DNA from 2 places in the Lysinibacillus sp. JNUCC 51 genome. Region 1 is predicted to be linked to the other one. Evidence: a T-box and tRNA genes for the amino acid it is inferred to sense, from the RefSeq annotation. Region 1 holds a T-box; the other holds one or more tRNA genes.

Region 1 (9,301 bases):
AATATACCTCCGATAGATAAAATTTCCATTCGTGTCTCTTCTTTTATAGTCATGCTCATCTCTTGAAAGAGTCGTCATGACATATGTAGAAAGTTATTTACGGTTTTACATTTCAACGTGAGTTCGTAGCAAACCTAGAGGGTCGCTTCAGTCTAGGTATTTTTCAAAATAATTATTCATGCAGGAGGTCTTATCGAATCCTTCAAATACAAACATTACCTGACGATCATTTCCAATAACAAGTGATATCATTTGTGGACGATGTTGCATGAAAATATGATGAATATTAGTCTTCTACTGACAGTTACCTATACTGATATTCGTAGTGGTGAAGCGTTGGGGTTGGAATTGCAGAATATCAACTTTAAGAACTACCCAAATGCATTAGAGCACAAGAAACGATAGATATGTAAGTATAACCTAAAACAAAAAAGACACATAATCATTCTAGTCGATAAAGTAACAATGAAGCAACTAGAACCTATAAAATTATTGTAGGTCTTTATGATTGTTTTATTATAATGAAAAATTAACTACATGAATCAATTTCATAAATCACTTTTTTCAAGAGCTTAGACTGCTCCAATTAAGAAAATTTACGTTTTTAAAAATTATGCTGCTTGAGTTTGTGATTGTAATAATGCATTCAAACGATCCACCGCTAATTTACAGGCATTATAAATAAACGTCACCAGGTTGAAGTGAAGTTTGGCTTTTCTTCCTGTTCTGTGACGGATGTTGTTTAACTGAAAATATTGTTTTAAATAGGCATTCACACGTTCAACGGCTGTGCGCTCTTTATACAGTTGTTTCCAAAGTTCAGAGTCACGTGCTGGATACGTGAATTTTCGTATATCCGTGTCACATTTGATTTTGAAAACCTTCTGACAGAGGGAATCATTACGTAACGGACAGGTTACACATTCCTTTGGTTTGGTGAATTTTAGTGTTCGATACTTTTCATCAAAGCTGTCGTAACAGTAGCTGTGTTCACGTACACAGGTCGGTCTGAAATGTTCATCAAAGCCAAGGTACTCTCCTTCATTGCGGACATTATATGGTATAACTGCACGCATTTGATACGTATGTAATTGACTGTAAATGGGCTCGTAATCATACCCTGCATCCAAAATAGCGGTCGTAAAATGTTCTAGAAATAGGTCTTTTCCTTTCTTTAAAAGAGGAATCGCTGCTTTACTATCCGACAAATTGGCAGATGTCATAAGGCGTCCAACAATATATTGACTCTTTGTAGCCACCGCGAGATGTCCCTTAAAGCCAAACCAAAACGTGTTTTTGCCATCACTGTTCTTTTTAATGCCCCAATTCGGTTCGATGGGCGCATCTTGCCACAATGTTTCTAGTGATGTATCGAGTTGGTCCTTGATCTCTTTTTCATAAGCTGACTGGTTGGCTTTGATTTCTGCTTGTTCCGTAAGCCAAGCCTCGCGTTCTTCTTTTGATTTTCGTCCACGTTTTTTTGGTGGTACAGGCTCTTTTTTCTCCGAGGGCTTTGCCGCATCACGTGACTCAAAATGTGTGGCATCAATCGCGAGGTGTTCATCATAAAGAAAGCCTTCTATAAAGGCAGTTTGAATCAATGTATCTTGCATGTGGTCGAGAACATCTGATTGACTGATGACATCGATCATACGTGAATAAGACGCTTCAGATGGAACCACGTCTGAAACGAGAAAACCGCAATCGAATCGAAATAAAGGATCGTTGACTAAACGCTTGATTAAATCCTTGATTGTTGGAATCCGTTCGACAATACGAATAATGAGTGATTGTATCATCGCGCCGTAATTTAATTCACGTGGGGCACCACGTAACGTCTTTTTGGAAAACAGCTGAAAAACGGGCTGCACGTCGAAAGTGGCGAAAATTTCATCAAATCGACGTGAACTTTCCATTTCCAATAATTCTTGGATGCCAAATAGGCTCATTTGTTTTACAATAGTCATAGGGCATTCACCTCATTCAGTATGGTTTAGTTTAGTCGCTACCATTATACCGAATTGGGGAGGTGCCCGTTTTTTATTGTTTTAGAACCCTTGATACTAAAGGGATTAGAATTATGAAATTAACTCATATAAAAAGTTAAAAAGTTTCTTTACTAAAATTAATACTGGCCATATAAAACAAGGCGAAATCGGCTTTCTTCATGCCTAATAGCACTATCTAAAAAAAGACATGCACGTACACTAGCGCATGTCTCGACATTATTTTTTCTTAAGCATAATTGTAGTAGCTATAATACCCATCATTAATATTAAAAAAATCATATAGGTAAATGTATGGTTTCCAGTCACATCATAGCAATAGCCAATAAGTATAGGGATAATGGAGCTTATCATAAAGCCACCTGAAAGCACCATAGATGACCAGCTATTTGCCTCCTCGTCATTTCTTGCCTCATCCAATGGTAACAATAAACCAATTGGAAATAATCCGCTTAAAACGATACCTATTATTAATACCGCAATCCATAATAAAGATCCTGAGCCTAGCCATAGTAACACAAAGCCAACCATACCTAAAATACTTAAGGAAAAGAGCCAACTGATTCGACTCGACCATTTTTCCATTAGTATAGGGACCAAAATATTTCCAATCATTTGTACAATAGACAAAAATGTTAGCATAGAGCTTGCAGCGACAAGGGAAAAGCCTTTCGCCTGTAATATCGGTGCTAACCAGGACATTATCGAGAAGAACAAAGATGTCTGTATGCCAAAGTAAATTAAGATTGTCCAAGCACGGACATTTTTCCAAGGATTTCGTGCTGCATCTTTTGTTAATACACTTGTCTCTGGCAGCTCTTGATTTTGTATTGCTAGTACCCATATACAAAGAGCAATAATAGCAAGTATTGCCCAACTACCAAGCGCCATTGTCCAGCTCTCATGAAAATGACTATAAAATGGTAATGTTAGTGCTGCACTCAATGTTGCCCCTGTTCCTATTCCAAATGAATAAATACCTACCACCGTAGTAAAACGGTTCGGGAATTTTTTCTTTATATAAGCATTTAATATGGGTCCAATAAGTGCAATAGCAAATCCTGCAGCAAAGCTTGTGACTACAAGTAATACATAACTTTCTTTTAAAAAACGTAGCCCATTTGCTAAAACCAGGATAGCTATTAAGAACGTAATAGCTGTTTTTGTTCCGAGTTTTCTTTGTAATGGTACCGCGAATGGTGCAAAGAGTCCCATACAAAACACCGGAATAGATGTCAAAAAGCTCATTTTTGTATTTGATATATGGAGTGATTCCAAAAGTACATTAAATAGTGGCCCTATTCCAGTGACTGCTGGTCGCAAATTGAGCGCAACGAAGAAAATACTAACAACTACAAGTACCATGGAAACACTCCAGTGCTTTTTCTCCATACTTTCTAAAAACCTTCTCTCTATTAATACGGTTAAAAATTCAACCGACATCTAACATTATTGTCAGACTTCCGAATTCTTACTATTTCCTTTTACCATTTTTTCTAGTATCGGTCAATTTCATGGCATTTATGAATAGTCCTTACATTTTTTTAGGCGCCGCTATTCCCAATAATGCTAGCGATTCTATTAAAACAACAGCTACACAATGACAAAAGGCTAATCTTGATGTTCTTTGGCTGTCTTCGACCAATACTTTATTTTGCGCATAATATTTATTAAATTGACGTGCTAATTGTAAGGCATATTTTGCAATTTGCGATGGGTCTGCTTGCTCAAAAGCGGTTGAAATTATCTTCGGAAACTGCTCCAGCAATAAAATAACTGGCCATGCATGCTCCCCCAATGCTTCGAACGATACTTCATAACTATGTTCATTTGCTTTCTCCAAAAGAGATGAGATACGTGCATACGTATATTGAATATATGGCCCTGTCTCACCTTCGAAATTCATCATGTGCTCAATAGAAAACTCAATATCATGAAGACGATCATTTTTTAAATCATTAAAAATAACCGCTCCTACACCAACCTGATATGCGACGTTCTCTTTATCCATTAGATTAGGATTTTTCTCTTCGATATTTCGCTTCGCTGTAGCAATCGCTTCTTTTAATACATCTGCTAATAAAACGATCTTTCCTTTTCGAGTGGACAATTTTTTACCCTCTTTTAGAATCATACCAAAAGTCACATGCTGTAAATCCTTTGCCCAATCGTACCCCATCTTCTCAATGACCTTAAATAGTTGTTTAAAGTGAAGAGATTGTTCATTCCCTACAACATAAAATATTTTTTCAGGATCATATTGTTCTTTACGATAAAAAGCGGCTGCTAAATCACGTGTAGCATATAGCGTAGCACCATCTGTTTTAGTAATTAAGCATGGAGGCATTTTGTCTATTTCAACAACATAGGCACCATCAGATTGTACAAGTAGCCCTTTTTCTTCCAGCTCCTTAACAACAGCAGGCATTTTGTCATTGTAGAACGCTTCCCCAGCGAATGAATCAAAGTTTATCCCAAGTAGTTGATAAATGGACTTGAATTCTTCTAGTGATGCATCTCTAAACCATTGCCAAAGCGCTAACGCCTCGTCATCCCCATCTTCTAATGCTTTAAACGCGGTACGAGCCTGTTCGTTGAGTGTATCCTCCAGTTCCGCTTCTTCATGAAACTTTACATAAATTTTTAACAATTCCTCTATTGGGGCGGCTTCAATCGTTTTTTGATCTCCCCATTTTCGATAAGCAACGATTAACTTACCAAACTGTGTTCCCCAATCACCTAAATGATTGATGCGGATTGCTTGATAGCCATTCTTCTTGGCAATGTTGGCCAAAGCATTGCCTATCACTGTAGAACGTAAATGGCCCATGGAAAAAGGCTTCGCTATATTAGGTGAAGAAAAATCCAACACTACATTTCCCTTCGATTCCTGCTGAGTCCCATATAAATTTTTTTCTTTTACTATTTGGCTAAGCACTTGATGCGTAATCGTTGGCTGATGGTAAAATATATTGACATATCCACCTACTACTTGAACCTCTTGTATTAAGTCACAGCTTAAATTGTTTTTTATGTCGGATGCGATACTGTTAGGAGATTTTCTTAATTTCTTTGCTAAAGTAAAGCACGGAAATGCCAAGTCCCCTAGGTCTAAATTTTTCGGTTTTTCTAGTAAATTTTGAATGTCATTGACAGATAGCTCGTTATTTAATGCCACAGCGATGCTTTTCGCGATTTGTGTATTCATGTTCGTTCTCCTCTCAAGTAAAATCAACTTCGCCTTGGCGTAATTGTAGCTGTCGCTTCGCTTTCGCGCAGTAAACATTTTGTAGCTGTCGCTACAGATAAACAATGCGTCCGGATTTTGAATTGTGCCAGCACAATTCATTCCTTTAAAAATCCGTGACATCCGCCGGAGGCTTTATCTTCATACGGTAGGTGTTTGTCATTCACTGAAAAGGGACCACATCTCCTTTTCATCTCGCACCAATGAGGTAAGAGATTTTACCGAATGAAGATAAAAAAAGCCCCCGTCTCTAAATATAGAGACGAGAGCATAGTTATCCCGTGGTACCACTCTAGTTGCCATAAAAATATGACCACTTTCCATTGTTAACGAGGTGACTCCCCGATGTTCTCTACTACTAATTCGAGAACCTTCTCCAAAGTGCGTTTCATTTATGGCTTCTGCATTAGGCTCACACCATCCCTAATTCGCTTTCCAGTAGCTCCATAAACTACTCTCTTTTTCACTGAATTTAACTTATTTCAGCGGGCGTCCAAACATCCGCTGGAATAAGTTAAAGCCTCCGGCGGATGTCACGGAAATCGGGAAGGAGTTAATAAAGGATGTTAGCCTAAAATCATCGCATCCGTGCGATAACGGCTAACTGACCTGCATCCAGCAGGCCTAAGCACAAAGCCGATTCCGGACGCAATTATGCCGAGGCATAATTGATCTGTAATTTCAAAATATTTTACACGAGCCGCCATTTTACGTCAACAGTCTTTTCGAAATTATCCGAAAAATTAATTCTGCATTAAAAATGTTCCGCTGAATAATTAGCAATAACATTTTTTTCAGCCCGCCAGACCGTTCTCACCTTATTTTTCTTGAAGTCATAGTATGAGAGTACGCTCTCTTTAGGTATTTCTAAAATACTATAACGTTTATTTTCATCAATCATACTAGATAAAAAATAAAATCCGTTTTTATTTTCATCATATTTAACAGAACGAATTTTTGAGTAAATACCACTACTATCTAGTAGAGGCTTTACTTTTTTTGATTGGAAATCTATTTCTACAACATGCGAAATAGGGCTGTCTACAGCTTCATCATAGCTGATTATTACAGAGTTCGCATCTGGTGCCAATGATACGCCACTTATAAATCTCTCAACATCGGCTATATGTTTTATTTTTTGACCTTGAATATTATAAATATCCAAACTGTGTTTGATCGGTTGTAATTTCATTTGATTTTTATTAGCCTCGGTAAGTTTCTTCTGATCTTCTTTCTCGGAGAAAGTAACTACAATTAATTGATTATTATTCGGGTTATAATTAAAATCTAAAACACTTCTATCTTTGTTTTCTTCGTCCCATATTTGTATTTTCTTTGATTGAAGATTATACGTAGCTATATGAAAATTTCTAAATTCATCTCTTAATAGCACTCTCATCAAAATAATTTTTTGCTCTTTGTCTATTTGGATATAATCAACGTTATTGAATACAGTGGTTAATTGTTTCATCTGATTCGTAATTAAGTCATTTTCAAATAATTGTATTGTATGATCTGATATGCCATCAGCAAAGTACAATTTTTTATTAAGCTCAGAATAAGCGAAAGCAGTATAATCTGCCGTTTCCTTACTTAATAATAATTTACTTTTATTCTGAATCTGGTCAAATTGATAGAAGTTAAACTTCAAACTCTTAGGGTCAAACACATTGATGTAAAGATTAGATTTAGAAACACTGTGATCAATTGAAAATATTTTTTTACTAAAGACAATACAAATAATTACGATGATTATTAAAATAAACGTAAATTTTTTCAGAATTCCCGCCTTTCTATATAAAGTTTTGCCATTTCACCCTACTATTTAAAGTACCCCTTATTGTTACCTCCTAGAACTCTTCCTACAGCTTATTTAGCTAACGAGATCTCACAACACATATTCCACGGTTTTGTCTAAACATAAAAAGTAACCTTGAAACAAATAAGAATATTCGCATCAATTTTACCCCAAACTACTCTATTTAAATAAGAAAGTAAAGCTCTCCAAAGTACCAAAACGATTGTAAACCTCTTGAAGAATAGAAATAAATTTTGCTCAGTAATGTACTAATGGTTGTACCTATTCCACTTCATTCAGCTGTTGCAAACTAGACTAATGCCGTTGGAGCAGACACGACTAACCAAATTACTGTAATCAGAATCTGTATCTTTATTCAGAAATTTTCTACAAGGAACTCAGGTCTATACAATAATTAAAATAACACAAACGTTGATTTAATAATGTTTATAGACTATGGTACATATTTCATGATATACTAATGCCATTGTGAAAAAAGGAGGAACTTGCATGATTCAAGTAAGTAATGTAGGTCTTCGCTATGGCGATCGTAAACTATTTGAAGACGTAAATATAAAATTCACACCGGGGAATTGCTACGGTTTAATCGGAGCAAATGGTGCTGGTAAATCAACATTTTTAAAAATTCTTTCTGGTGAAATTGAAGCGCAAGAAGGACACGTATCAATGGGTAAGGACGAACGTTTATCAGTCCTTAAACAAAACCACTTTGAATACGATGAATACAATGTATTAGATACAGTTGTTATGGGGAACAAACGTCTTTGGGAAGTAAAATCTGAAAAAGACGCTATCTACGCAAAAGAAGACTTTTCTGATGAGGATGGCATGCGTGCTGCTGAATTAGAAGGTGAATTCGCTGACCTAAATGGTTGGGAAGCTGACTCAGAAGCAGCGACATTATTAAACGGGTTAGGAATTGGCGACGAGCTTCACTATATGCTAATGGCTGACCTTGAAGGTTCTGACAAAGTCAAAGTATTATTAGCACAAGCTCTATTTGGTAAACCAGACGTTCTATTACTAGATGAGCCTACCAACCACCTTGACTTAAAAGCTATCCAATGGTTAGAAGAGTTCTTAATTAACTTTGAAAATACAGTTATTGTCGTATCCCATGACCGTCACTTCTTAAATAAAGTGTGTACGCATATCGCGGATTTAGACTTCTCTAAAATCCAATTATATGTTGGTAACTATGACTTCTGGTATGAGTCTAGCCAATTAGCACAAAAAATGATGGCAGACCAAAACAAGAAGAAAGAAGAAAAAATTAAAGAGCTACAAGCATTCGTTGCTCGTTTCTCTGCGAACGCTTCGAAATCAAGCCAAGCGACTTCTCGTAAGAAAATGTTGGATAAAATCGAGCTTGACGACATTAAACCTTCTAGCCGAAAATATCCATTCATCAACTTCCAAACTGGCCGTGAGATCGGTAATGATGTTTTAACAGTGGAAGGTCTTACAGCAAGCAATGAAGGCGAAACTCTATTTAAAGATATCCGCTTTTCAATGAACAAAGAGGATAAAATCATTTTACTTGGTAATCCAATGGCCAAAACGGCTCTTCTTGATATCTTAATGGATGAAAGAAAAGCAGATGCTGGTACGTTCAAATGGGGAGTAACAACTTCTCAAAGTTACTTTGAAAATGATCACGATAAATACTTCGAAGGTTCAGAGAAATCATTAGTGGAATGGTTACGCCAATATTCTCCTGATGATGAAACAGAAAGCTTCTTACGCGGCTTCTTAGGTCGTATGCTATTCTCTGGTGAAGAAGTGAAAAAATCCCCTTCAGTATTATCAGGAGGAGAAAAAGTACGTTGTATGTTATCTAAAATGATGCTTGCAACAGCAAACGTTATTTTACTAGATGAACCAACGAACCACCTTGACCTTGAATCTATTCAAGCATTAAATGAAGGACTTATGCGCTTCAAAGGTGCTATGCTCTTCACATCTCATGACCATCAGTTCATCCAAACAATTGCGAACCGTGTCATCGAAATCCGTGAAGACGGCACAATTTTAGATAAACTATTAACTTATGATGAATTCCTTGAGTGGAAAGATAGCCAAGGCTTAAACTAATGAACAAAACAGGGTTCTCCTATTCAAAAAGGAGAACCCTGTTTTCATATTAACGAATAGCAAACTTCACTATCTTTCTTTGTATAAAACAACATCACGTGAACTATTATTTTGTCGAAGTTGTCATAGCTACTT
Region 2 (9,301 bases), 1.8 Mb from region 1:
CAAACTGAAAACGCAGCAATCGCAAGAAGACTTTATACAATTATGAAGAAGCTATATCCATATAATGTAGAGTTACTTGTTAGAAAAAAAATGCGTTTGAAAAAAAATAACGTATACATTTGCCGTGTAAGAGAAGGTGCTCGTGAGCTACTGATTGATTTAGAAATCATCTCAGACGACTTTCAATTTAATCATACTATTTCTCGAAAGCTCATTAAAAAGAGTGGTCAAAAAAGAGCATATTTACGAGGTGCATTTTTAGCTGGTGGCTCTGTCAACAATCCAGAAACATCAGCCTACCATTTAGAAATTTATTCATTATATAAAGAGCACGGCGAGGCTTTAATGGATTTAATGAATGAGTTCGAGCTAAATGCAAAAACAATTGAACGAAAAAAAGGCTTTGTCACTTATTTAAAAGAAGCGGAAAAAATTTCTGATTTCCTTAATATTGTTGGAGCTCATCAAGCAATGATGAAATTCGAAGACGTACGCATATTGCGAGACATGAGAAATAGTGTCAATCGCATCGTCAATTGTGAAACAGCGAACTTAAATAAAACAATAGGCGCAGCATTACGTCAAGTAGAGAATATCCGATTTATTGAAAATTCTATAGGTCTAGATCAATTGCCAGACAAACTTCGTGAAATTGCACGATTACGAGTAGAATACCAAGATGTAACGCTAAAAGAACTTGGTGAAATGGTATCAAGTGGAACGGTTAGTAAATCCGGTGTCAATCATCGATTACGGAAAATCGATGAAATAGCCGATGCATTAAGAAGCGGAGAAAAAATTGGTGGTTAAATTTTCATACTTTTCAGGTATGGATTTAATGCGTAATCGCGTATTGTTCTTTTGCTAGTAAGTAAGGTAAGATAAAAATAATAGATGAACGGTAGTAAAGGAGAGTTTTAAGAATGACCGAGAGAAGAGTCCATGTAAAATTAAAATTAGGACTACAGGCTAGACAAGCAGCGTTATTTGTACAAGAAGCAAACCGTTTTAGCGCGGATATCTTTCTAGAGAAAGACGAGAAAAAAGTTAATGCTAAATCAATTATGGGTGTCATGAGCTTAGCCATTGCAAAAGGAACTGAGGTTGTACTTAGCGGCGCTGGTAACGATGCTGAGCAAGCGGTTACAGCATTAGCAGCACTAATCGAAAAAGAAGATTAAAAAAACAATAATGCGAAAACTGTCCAGCAGTAAAACTTACATGCTGGACAGTTTTTTTTTGCGCTTTTGTACAGCATAAAAAGTCTTGGAAGAAGAGATGGAACGACAGAAAGAGAGGGCGAGGCGACGGAAGAAGAGCCGCGGCGGAAAGAAGAGCCGGAATGACGGTAGGAGACGCCGAAGCGACGGAAAGAAAAGCCAGAGTGATGGAAAGAAGAGTAGGAGTGACGGAAGGAAACGCCGAAGCGACGGAAAGAAGAGCCTAGGTGACGGAAAGAAAGGCCGGGATGACGGAAAGAAGAGTAGGAGTGACGGAAAGAAGAGTCAGAGCGACGGAAAGAAGAGTCGAAGCGACGGAAAGAAAAGCCGGAGTGACGGAAAGAAAAGGCTACGACGGAAAGAAAGGTCGAAGCGACGGAAAGAAGAGCTGGAACGACGGAAAGAAGAGTCGAAGCGACGGAAAGAAAAGCCGGAGTGACGGAAAGAAAAGGCTGCGACGGAAAGAAAGGCCGAAGCGACGGAAAGAAGAGCTGGAACGACGGAAAGAAGAGTCGAAGCGACGGAAAGAAAAGCCGGAGTGACGGAAAGAAAAGGCTGCGACGGAAAGAAAGGCCGAAGCGACGGAAAGAAGAGTTGGAACGACGGAAAGAGAAAGCAGCGACGGAAAGAAGAGCTGAGGCGACGGAAAAAAGGCCAAAGTGACGGAAAGAAGAGCCGAGGCGACGGAAAGAAAAGGCAGCGACAGAAAGAAGAGCCGAGGCGACGGAAAGAAAAGGCAGCGACAGAAAGAAGAGCCGGAACGACGGAAAGAAGAGTCGAAGCGACGGAAAGAAAAGGCTACGACGGAAAGAAAAGGCTACGACGGAAAGAAAGGTCGAAGCGACGGAAAGAAGAGCTGGAACGACGGAAAGAAGAGCCGGAACGACGGAAAGAAGAGTCGAAGCGACGGAAAGAAAAGCCGGAGTGACGGAAAGAAAAGGCTGCGACGGAAAGAAAGGCCGAAGCGACGGAAAGAAGAGTTGGAACGACGGAAAGAGACGGCTACGACGGAAAGAAAAGCCGAGGCGACGGAAAGAAAGGCTGCGGCGGAAAGAAGAGCCGGAATGACGGAAGGAAGAGTCGAAGCGACGGAAAGAAGAGTCGAAGCGACGGAAAGAAAAGCCGGAGTGACGGAAAGAAAAGGCTGCGACGGAAAGAAAGGCCGAAGCGACGGAAAGAAGAGTTGGAACGACGGAAAGAGAAAGCAGCGACGGAAAGAAGAGCTGAGGCGACGGAAAAAAGGCCAAAGTGACGGAAAGAAGAGCCGAGGAGACGGAAAGAAAAGGCAGCGACAGAAAGAAGAGCCGGAACGACGGAAAGAAGAGTCGAAGCGACGGAAAGAAAAGCCGGAGTGACGGAAAGAAAAGGCTACGACGGAAAGAAAGGTCGAAGCGACGGAAAGAAGAGCTGGAACGACGGAAAGAAGAGTCGAAGCGACGGAAAGAAAAGCCGGAGTGACGGAAAGAAAAGGCTACGACGGAAAGAAAGGTCGAAGCGACGGAAAGAAGAGCTGGAACGACGGAAAGAAGAGTCGAAGCGACGGAAAGAAAAGCCGGAGTGACGGAAAGAATGGCCAAAGCGACGGAAGGAAACGTCGGAGTGACGGAAAGGAAGGCCGAAACGACGGAAAGAAGAGTCGAAAAATCCGGAATGATGGATAGCAGAGCCAAAGTTGTGGATAGAAACGTCAAAATGATGGATAGAGTAGCCAAAATCGTGGATAGAAACGCCAAAATGATGGATAGCCCTTCAAATCATACATACATTGGATATCGAACAAAAAAAGACATCTCAGATATGATCTGGGATGCCTTTAACTTTTATTTGCGTTCCATAATTTGGTCGATTAAGCCGTATTCTTTTGCACGCTCAGCAGTCATGAAGTTATCGCGGTCTGTATCTCTTGCAATGACTTCAAGTGGTTGACCAGTGCGTTCTGATAAAATTCCATTTAATTTTTCACGTAAGAATAAAATACGTTTTGCAGCGATTTCGATTTCAGTTGCTTGACCTTGTGCACCGCCAAGTGGTTGGTGAATCATTACTTCAGCATTCGGTAATGCGAAACGTTTACCAGGTTCACCAGCAGCAAGTAGGAAAGCACCCATAGATGCTGCCATTCCGATACAAATTGTTTGTACTTGTGGCTTGATAATTTGCATTGTGTCATAAATTGCCATACCTGCAGTGATAGATCCACCTGGTGAGTTAATGTAAAGATGGATATCTTTTTCTGGATCTTCTGCTTGTAGGAATAGAAGTTGAGCAACAATTGAGTTAGCAACGTTGTCGTCAATTGCACTTCCTAATAAGATGATACGGTCTTTTAGTAGTCGTGAATAGATGTCATAGGCACGTTCACCACGACTTGTTTGTTCAATAACTGTAGGAATTAAATTCATGTTAAATCCTCCTTAAAAAACTAAATTCGGTTACTTTTGCTGAAAACTTCCTTTGTATTTCAGCTGTATCCTTATCATACACATTATAGTCAGGGAAGGTCAAATATTAACCCTGTTAAAGTAAAATAATTTAAATCAATTTCACCTTGCAGTAATGTAACTGGGCGCATCACTTTCGCTACAGAAAACATTTGCCGCTGACGCATTGCCTTTGCCTTGGCTGCAAAAACATTTACCGTTGTCGCTTCGCTTCCACGCCGATAGAGAATGCTGAGGACGCCCTCTTCGCACAGATAAACAGTGTGCTCGCATAATTAAAAATCCGTGACATCCGCTGGAGGATTGTCTATATTCTCTAGGTATTTTGACACTAATTGAATAAAGATAAAAAAAGTTAAAATGTTTTGCATTCTATAGTTGAAATATGAGCCATACGTTTGTATAATTGATAAGGTCATAAGTTAAAGTACAGTACACTATTTTGCAGGTATGCTTCACATGAGGGTTATCTACATCATGCTTTTTCGTAAAGCCTAGGGTGAGTACTTTTTTTTTTGTTTAATTGCCCTCGTGGTGTAATGGATAACACGTAAGATTCCGGTTCTTGCACTGGGGGTTCGATTCCCTCCGAGGGCGCCATTTTACTGATTATTTGATATACTTTAATAACTCAATTCTCCTAATAAGTAGTTTAGCAGCCTGCTTAGTGGGGAAATGAGAAGGAAAAATAATGGTAATATTGCCTAGTAGGCATTATTCCCGTATTTGTTCCTTTCAAACCTTCAAGAAAGCAACAACTCCAAATTATTTTTTAGTGAACATACTGTACGTGAGGACTAGTTATTCTAGTCGAAGAAAAAGAATCCTATCTGAGGGGATTCTTTTTTTTTGTAAAAATATCTAACTTTAGCATAATTAATGGATGTATAAATATTCATTATTTATGTTATTTTTGGTTTATTAAGCTTATTTTTACTACATAAAACTGATTTGAATAAATTATTATTAAATAATAATTACTTTTATGCAAAATGATATTGTCTAAAGAGACTAATGTCACTATAATTGACCTAATAGTCTAATATTTCCGAATTAATAAAATATTAATCGTGTTTCGGAAAAAATCGAATTAGGGGGAGTAGATATGAAAAGAAGTTTATCTGTGTTACTTGCGGTCTTAGCAGCATTTGCGCTAGCTCTAGCGGGTTGTGGTGCGAAAGAAAAGACATCATCGGGTGGCGAATCATCTGGAGATGGTAAGAAAGTTTATAAAGTAGGGACAGAAGCGACTTTTGCACCATTCGAATCACTTGATGATAAAGGAAATGTTGTAGGATTTGATGTTGATATTTTGCAGGCGATTGCAGATGAAATGGGCTTTGAAGTAGAATGGCAAAATATTGGATGGGAGCCTGTATTCCAAACGGTTAAAAATGGTGAAACAGATATCGGTGCAGCAGGGATCTCAGTAAATGAAGAGCGTAAGGAAACTTTTGACTTTACAGATCCATATTTTGAATCTCAATTATTAATTGTTGTAAAAGAAGATTCTAAGGTTAAATCGTTAGCAGATTTAAAAGATAAAAAGATTTCAGTACAAATTAATGCAACAGGCCATCAAGCTGCGAAAAAGCTACAAGGTGATTCAAGTCCAAATATTATGGCGTTTGAAAATCAGCCAGTTGCTATCAAAGAAATGTTAAATGGCAACGTAGATGCGACGATTGGTGATAATGCGGTAATTTATGAATATATCAAAGCTCACCCAACGGAGAAGCTTAAAGTTATCGAAGATGATGCTTTTGAAAAAGAATACTATGGATTTATGGTTCAGAAGGGGAATACAGAGCTTTTAAATAAGTTAAATGAAGGTCTGAAAAAGATTAAAGAGAACGGAAAATTAAAAGAAATTACAGGTATAGACTTTAAGTAATAAACGACTTTATGAAGGGGTTGTCCTAAAAGAAATTCTATATATTGAAAAAAGGTAAAAATTAGCGCAGACTCCTCTGTGAAATAGAGGACAAGACCCAGCTGAGATGGTGTAAAACTGATTTTACGACTGGAGTACACTGATGCGGATTTTTACTATTTACAAATTTCTTATGAGGGACCTTTTAGGCAACTCCTCATTTAATTTTTAAAGGGGAAGTGGGGTTTTCGGATGGACATCTTTGACTTACGCTGGGACATAGTCTGGAACTACCGTGATATGTTTATACGTGGTATTGGTGTGACGCTAATTTTAACGCTTAGTGGTTATTTTGGTGGAATCCTTTTAGGACTATTTTTAGGACTTGGGAAATTATCGACTAGAAAATGGATTTATTGGCCATGTAAGCTATATGTAGATTTATTCCGTGGGACACCGATGCTCGTACAAATTTTATTAATTCACTTAGCTTTGATACCGACAATTTTTGGACATTCATTAGGCTATATGGTTTCAGGGATTACGGCGCTTATCTTAAACTGTGCGGCGTACAATGCAGAAATTTTCCGCGCAGGTATTCAAAGTATTGCTAAAGGACAAATGGAGGCAGCGCGTTCTCTTGGCTTAACGCATAACCAAGCGATGAGAAAAGTTATTTTACCACAAGCTTTTAGACGTATGATTCCACCGTTAGGCAATGAATTTATTGCTTTATTAAAAGATTCATCTTTAGTAACAGTTATTGCGGCACCAGATATTTTATATGCAAGTAAGATCGTGGCCGGAGCTAGCTACCGTTTTTGGGAACCATATATAGTTGCGGCGTTACTATATTTAATTTTAACGTATGGTGTAACAAAGATTGTAGCGTTTATCGAAAAACGACTTAGTAATAGCTATGTCCCTCGTAAGGCAGAAGGGCGGGAAGCACGATGATTAAAATTGAAAATTTACACAAATATTTTGGCAAACTGGAAGTGTTAAAGGGCATTGATTATGAAATACAGGAAAAGCAAGTTGTCTGTGTTATAGGTCCATCAGGCTCAGGGAAAAGTACATTTTTACGTTGTATCAATATGCTAGAAGACGTAACAGATGGTGCAATTTATATCAAGAATGTAAAAATTAATGAGCCAAAAACAAATATTAATGCTATTCGAGCTGAAGTAGGTATGGTGTTTCAACAGTTTAATTTATTCCCGCATATGACAGTCATCGATAATGTAACGATGGCTCCGATGCAAATCCGTAAAATGAGTAGGACAGAAGCAGAAGCACTTGGACATGAGCTGTTGAAAAAGGTTGGTCTTGATAGTAAGGCTTATAACTATCCTGAGCAGCTTTCGGGCGGTCAGCAGCAACGCGTTGCCATTGCCCGTGCCTTAGCGATGAAACCAAAGGCTATTTTATTTGATGAGCCGACTTCGGCACTAGACCCCGAAATGGTAAAAGAAGTATTAGATGTAATGAAAAATTTAGCGGCTGAAGGTATGACCATGATAGTAGTAACACATGAAATGGGCTTTGCTCGTGAAGTTGGAGATCGTGTTGTTTTTATGGATGGTGGCTATATTGTCGAAGAGGGATCGCCGGAAGAGATTTTCGGTAATCCACAAAATGAACGAACGAAAGCATTTTTAGGAAAAGTTTTATAGTTTGAACAAGAGCAGTCCCGTATGTGATTACGATCACACTGGGACTGCTCTTGTTTTTTATAATTAATGAAGGGGATTTGTTGTAGTGCCGTATGCATTAAGCATCGTTTGCATATCTTGTTGAGAAAATTGAGGTACTTGATAGTAGCCATGCATATTTTGGTAAATAGATAATTCGTATGCCATTTCAATGCAGTTGGGAATACTATCTGCAACAACACGTCGGACAACAGGGTTTGTAGTTTCTGTTGCTGAAGCAGTCATGGCTTTTGCTATACCTTTTTGAGCGCCAAGTAAGAAGCCAGAAATACATTCATCGCTGAGCTCATTTGCATTCTGCATTGGCTTTTTAGGTTGGCCAGGTTGTAGTCCGTATTTGAAATCATTTCCTGTCTCCATTTGATAGCGACCTGTTGGAACAGATGGATCATGACCTGTGGTATATGATTCCACAATTGTGTTATACATACCTAATGTGAAATTATATTGGCGATCCAAAATGCTTAGCAACTCTGTGTCCTTAACATGTGGACGGAAAACAATAGATTGATTCATACAAGCAATGATTGCACCTATTGTTTCATGCAAGTCCATTTGCTCATGTCCACCATGATTTAGGCTTTGTTGTTGGTTAAATGATGTTTGGTTTGATGATTCGTTATGAAACGATTGTGTCAAAAAAAGCGCCTCCTAAATATCATAGTTTGTTACAGTATTAAGTATGGCACGTTAGACAATTTTCATACGGTATTAATGTATTTGCATATATTTAGAATAGAGATGTTTTTTCCTGCACATTAGTGGTAAGAAAAAAGAAAGGCTTATCGCCAAAATATGGATGGTAGCTAAAAGAAAGCGAAGGAGGGTTTAGAATTGAAAAAAATATTTGGACCTATAGGAATATTCGTTATTATTTTAGTTATACTGGCCTTACTATTTATTCCAAAATACAATAGTCTTGTAACGGCTGAGGAAAGCGTAGAATCGAAATGGGCTCAGGTTGAAAATCAGCTACAACGTCGCTATGATTTGATTCCGAACTTGGTGGAATCTGTAAAAGGATACGCCAACCATGAGAAAGAAGTAATCGCTAGCATTACAGATGCACGTGCACAAATGGGTAGTGCACATAGTCCAAAGGAACAGGCGGTTGCCAATGATGCCTTGAACGGAGCACTAAGTCGATTGCTAGTAGTCGTAGAAAATTATCCGAATTTAAAGGCAGATGCAAATTTCCGTCAATTAATGGATGAATTAGCTGGGACAGAAAATCGCTTAGCAGTTGCCCGAGAAGATTACAACAATGAAGTGCAGGCTTTTAATAAAACGGTCAAACGTTTCCCGGGCAATTTAATTGCAGGGATATTTGGTTTTGAACAGAAAGAATACTTTAAAGCAACTGCGGGTGCTGAAAAAGCGCCATCTATAGATTTTAGCAGTTCAGGTAAACAATAATGAAACGGTTTATAATCCAACTTGCAATTGTTAGTATCATATTTATTCTATCTACAAGAATTGCTGATGCCACAATGCTGACACCGATGAAAAATACGTATATTCATGATTTTGCCAATGCGTTATCTACATCCGTAAAGGAAGAGCTCAATAATTTTTCAGAGCAGTTAGACAAAGGTACAGGTGCTGAAATTATGGTTGTAACAGTAGATACTATAAATGGAGAAGAACCGAAAATGTATGCAACAAAAATGATTCGTTCATGGGGTATTGGCGATGCAAAAAAAAATAATGGTGTTTTGATATTAGCAACATTTGGGCAGGGCGATGGCAATAATGATGTCGTCATTGCTGTAGGTCAAGGTCTCGAAGGAGCATTACCTGATGGCAAGTTGGGGCGCATTTTAGATACAGCGTTTTATCCAAATGCAAGTGATGGGGATATTGATAAGGCATTTAAAGCAACGTACGCTGAAGTATTTCAAACTGTTGCGAAAGAATACAATTGGGATGGAGAAATGCCTAAAAATACAGCCGATAATGAAGGAATGCCAACGTGGATGTTTATATTAATCGTTATCATCGTACTTATTGTTTATTCAATTAGTTCTAACGGTAGAGGAGGAGGACCACGTT

The links. The T-box of region 1 lies ahead of argS (arginine--tRNA ligase). A T-box ahead of a tRNA ligase gene usually reads a tRNA of that ligase, here a tRNA-Arg.
Region 2: it has a tRNA-Arg gene. The T-box ahead of argS (arginine--tRNA ligase) is inferred to sense a tRNA for this amino acid. The anticodon was not compared.

What each region holds. Positions count from the first base shown of each region.
Region 1 covers NZ_CP065545.1:5,072,590-5,081,890, forward strand. The annotation lists gene JNUCC51_RS24510 (transposase) at 612-1,967, opposite strand; gene JNUCC51_RS24515 (MFS transporter) at 2,226-3,371, opposite strand; gene argS (arginine--tRNA ligase) at 3,541-5,214, opposite strand; T-box leader at 5,509-5,729, opposite strand; gene JNUCC51_RS24525 (hypothetical protein) at 6,008-6,904, opposite strand; gene JNUCC51_RS24530 (ABC-F family ATP-binding cassette domain-containing protein) at 7,562-9,166, shown strand; gene JNUCC51_RS24535 (MFS transporter) at 9,273-9,301, opposite strand, start outside.
Region 2 covers NZ_CP065545.1:3,296,264-3,305,564, forward strand. The annotation lists gene whiA (DNA-binding protein WhiA) at 1-810, shown strand, start outside; gene JNUCC51_RS15855 (HPr family phosphocarrier protein) at 924-1,181, shown strand; gene JNUCC51_RS15860 (hypothetical protein) at 1,178-2,953, opposite strand; gene clpP (ATP-dependent Clp endopeptidase proteolytic subunit ClpP) at 3,041-3,622, opposite strand; tRNA gene JNUCC51_RS15870 (tRNA-Arg) at 4,187-4,261, shown strand; gene JNUCC51_RS15875 (basic amino acid ABC transporter substrate-binding protein) at 4,767-5,555, shown strand; gene JNUCC51_RS15880 (amino acid ABC transporter permease) at 5,787-6,491, shown strand; gene JNUCC51_RS15885 (amino acid ABC transporter ATP-binding protein) at 6,488-7,210, shown strand; gene JNUCC51_RS15890 (spore coat protein) at 7,274-7,888, opposite strand; gene JNUCC51_RS15895 (LemA family protein) at 8,084-8,665, shown strand; gene JNUCC51_RS15900 (TPM domain-containing protein) at 8,665-9,301, shown strand, end outside.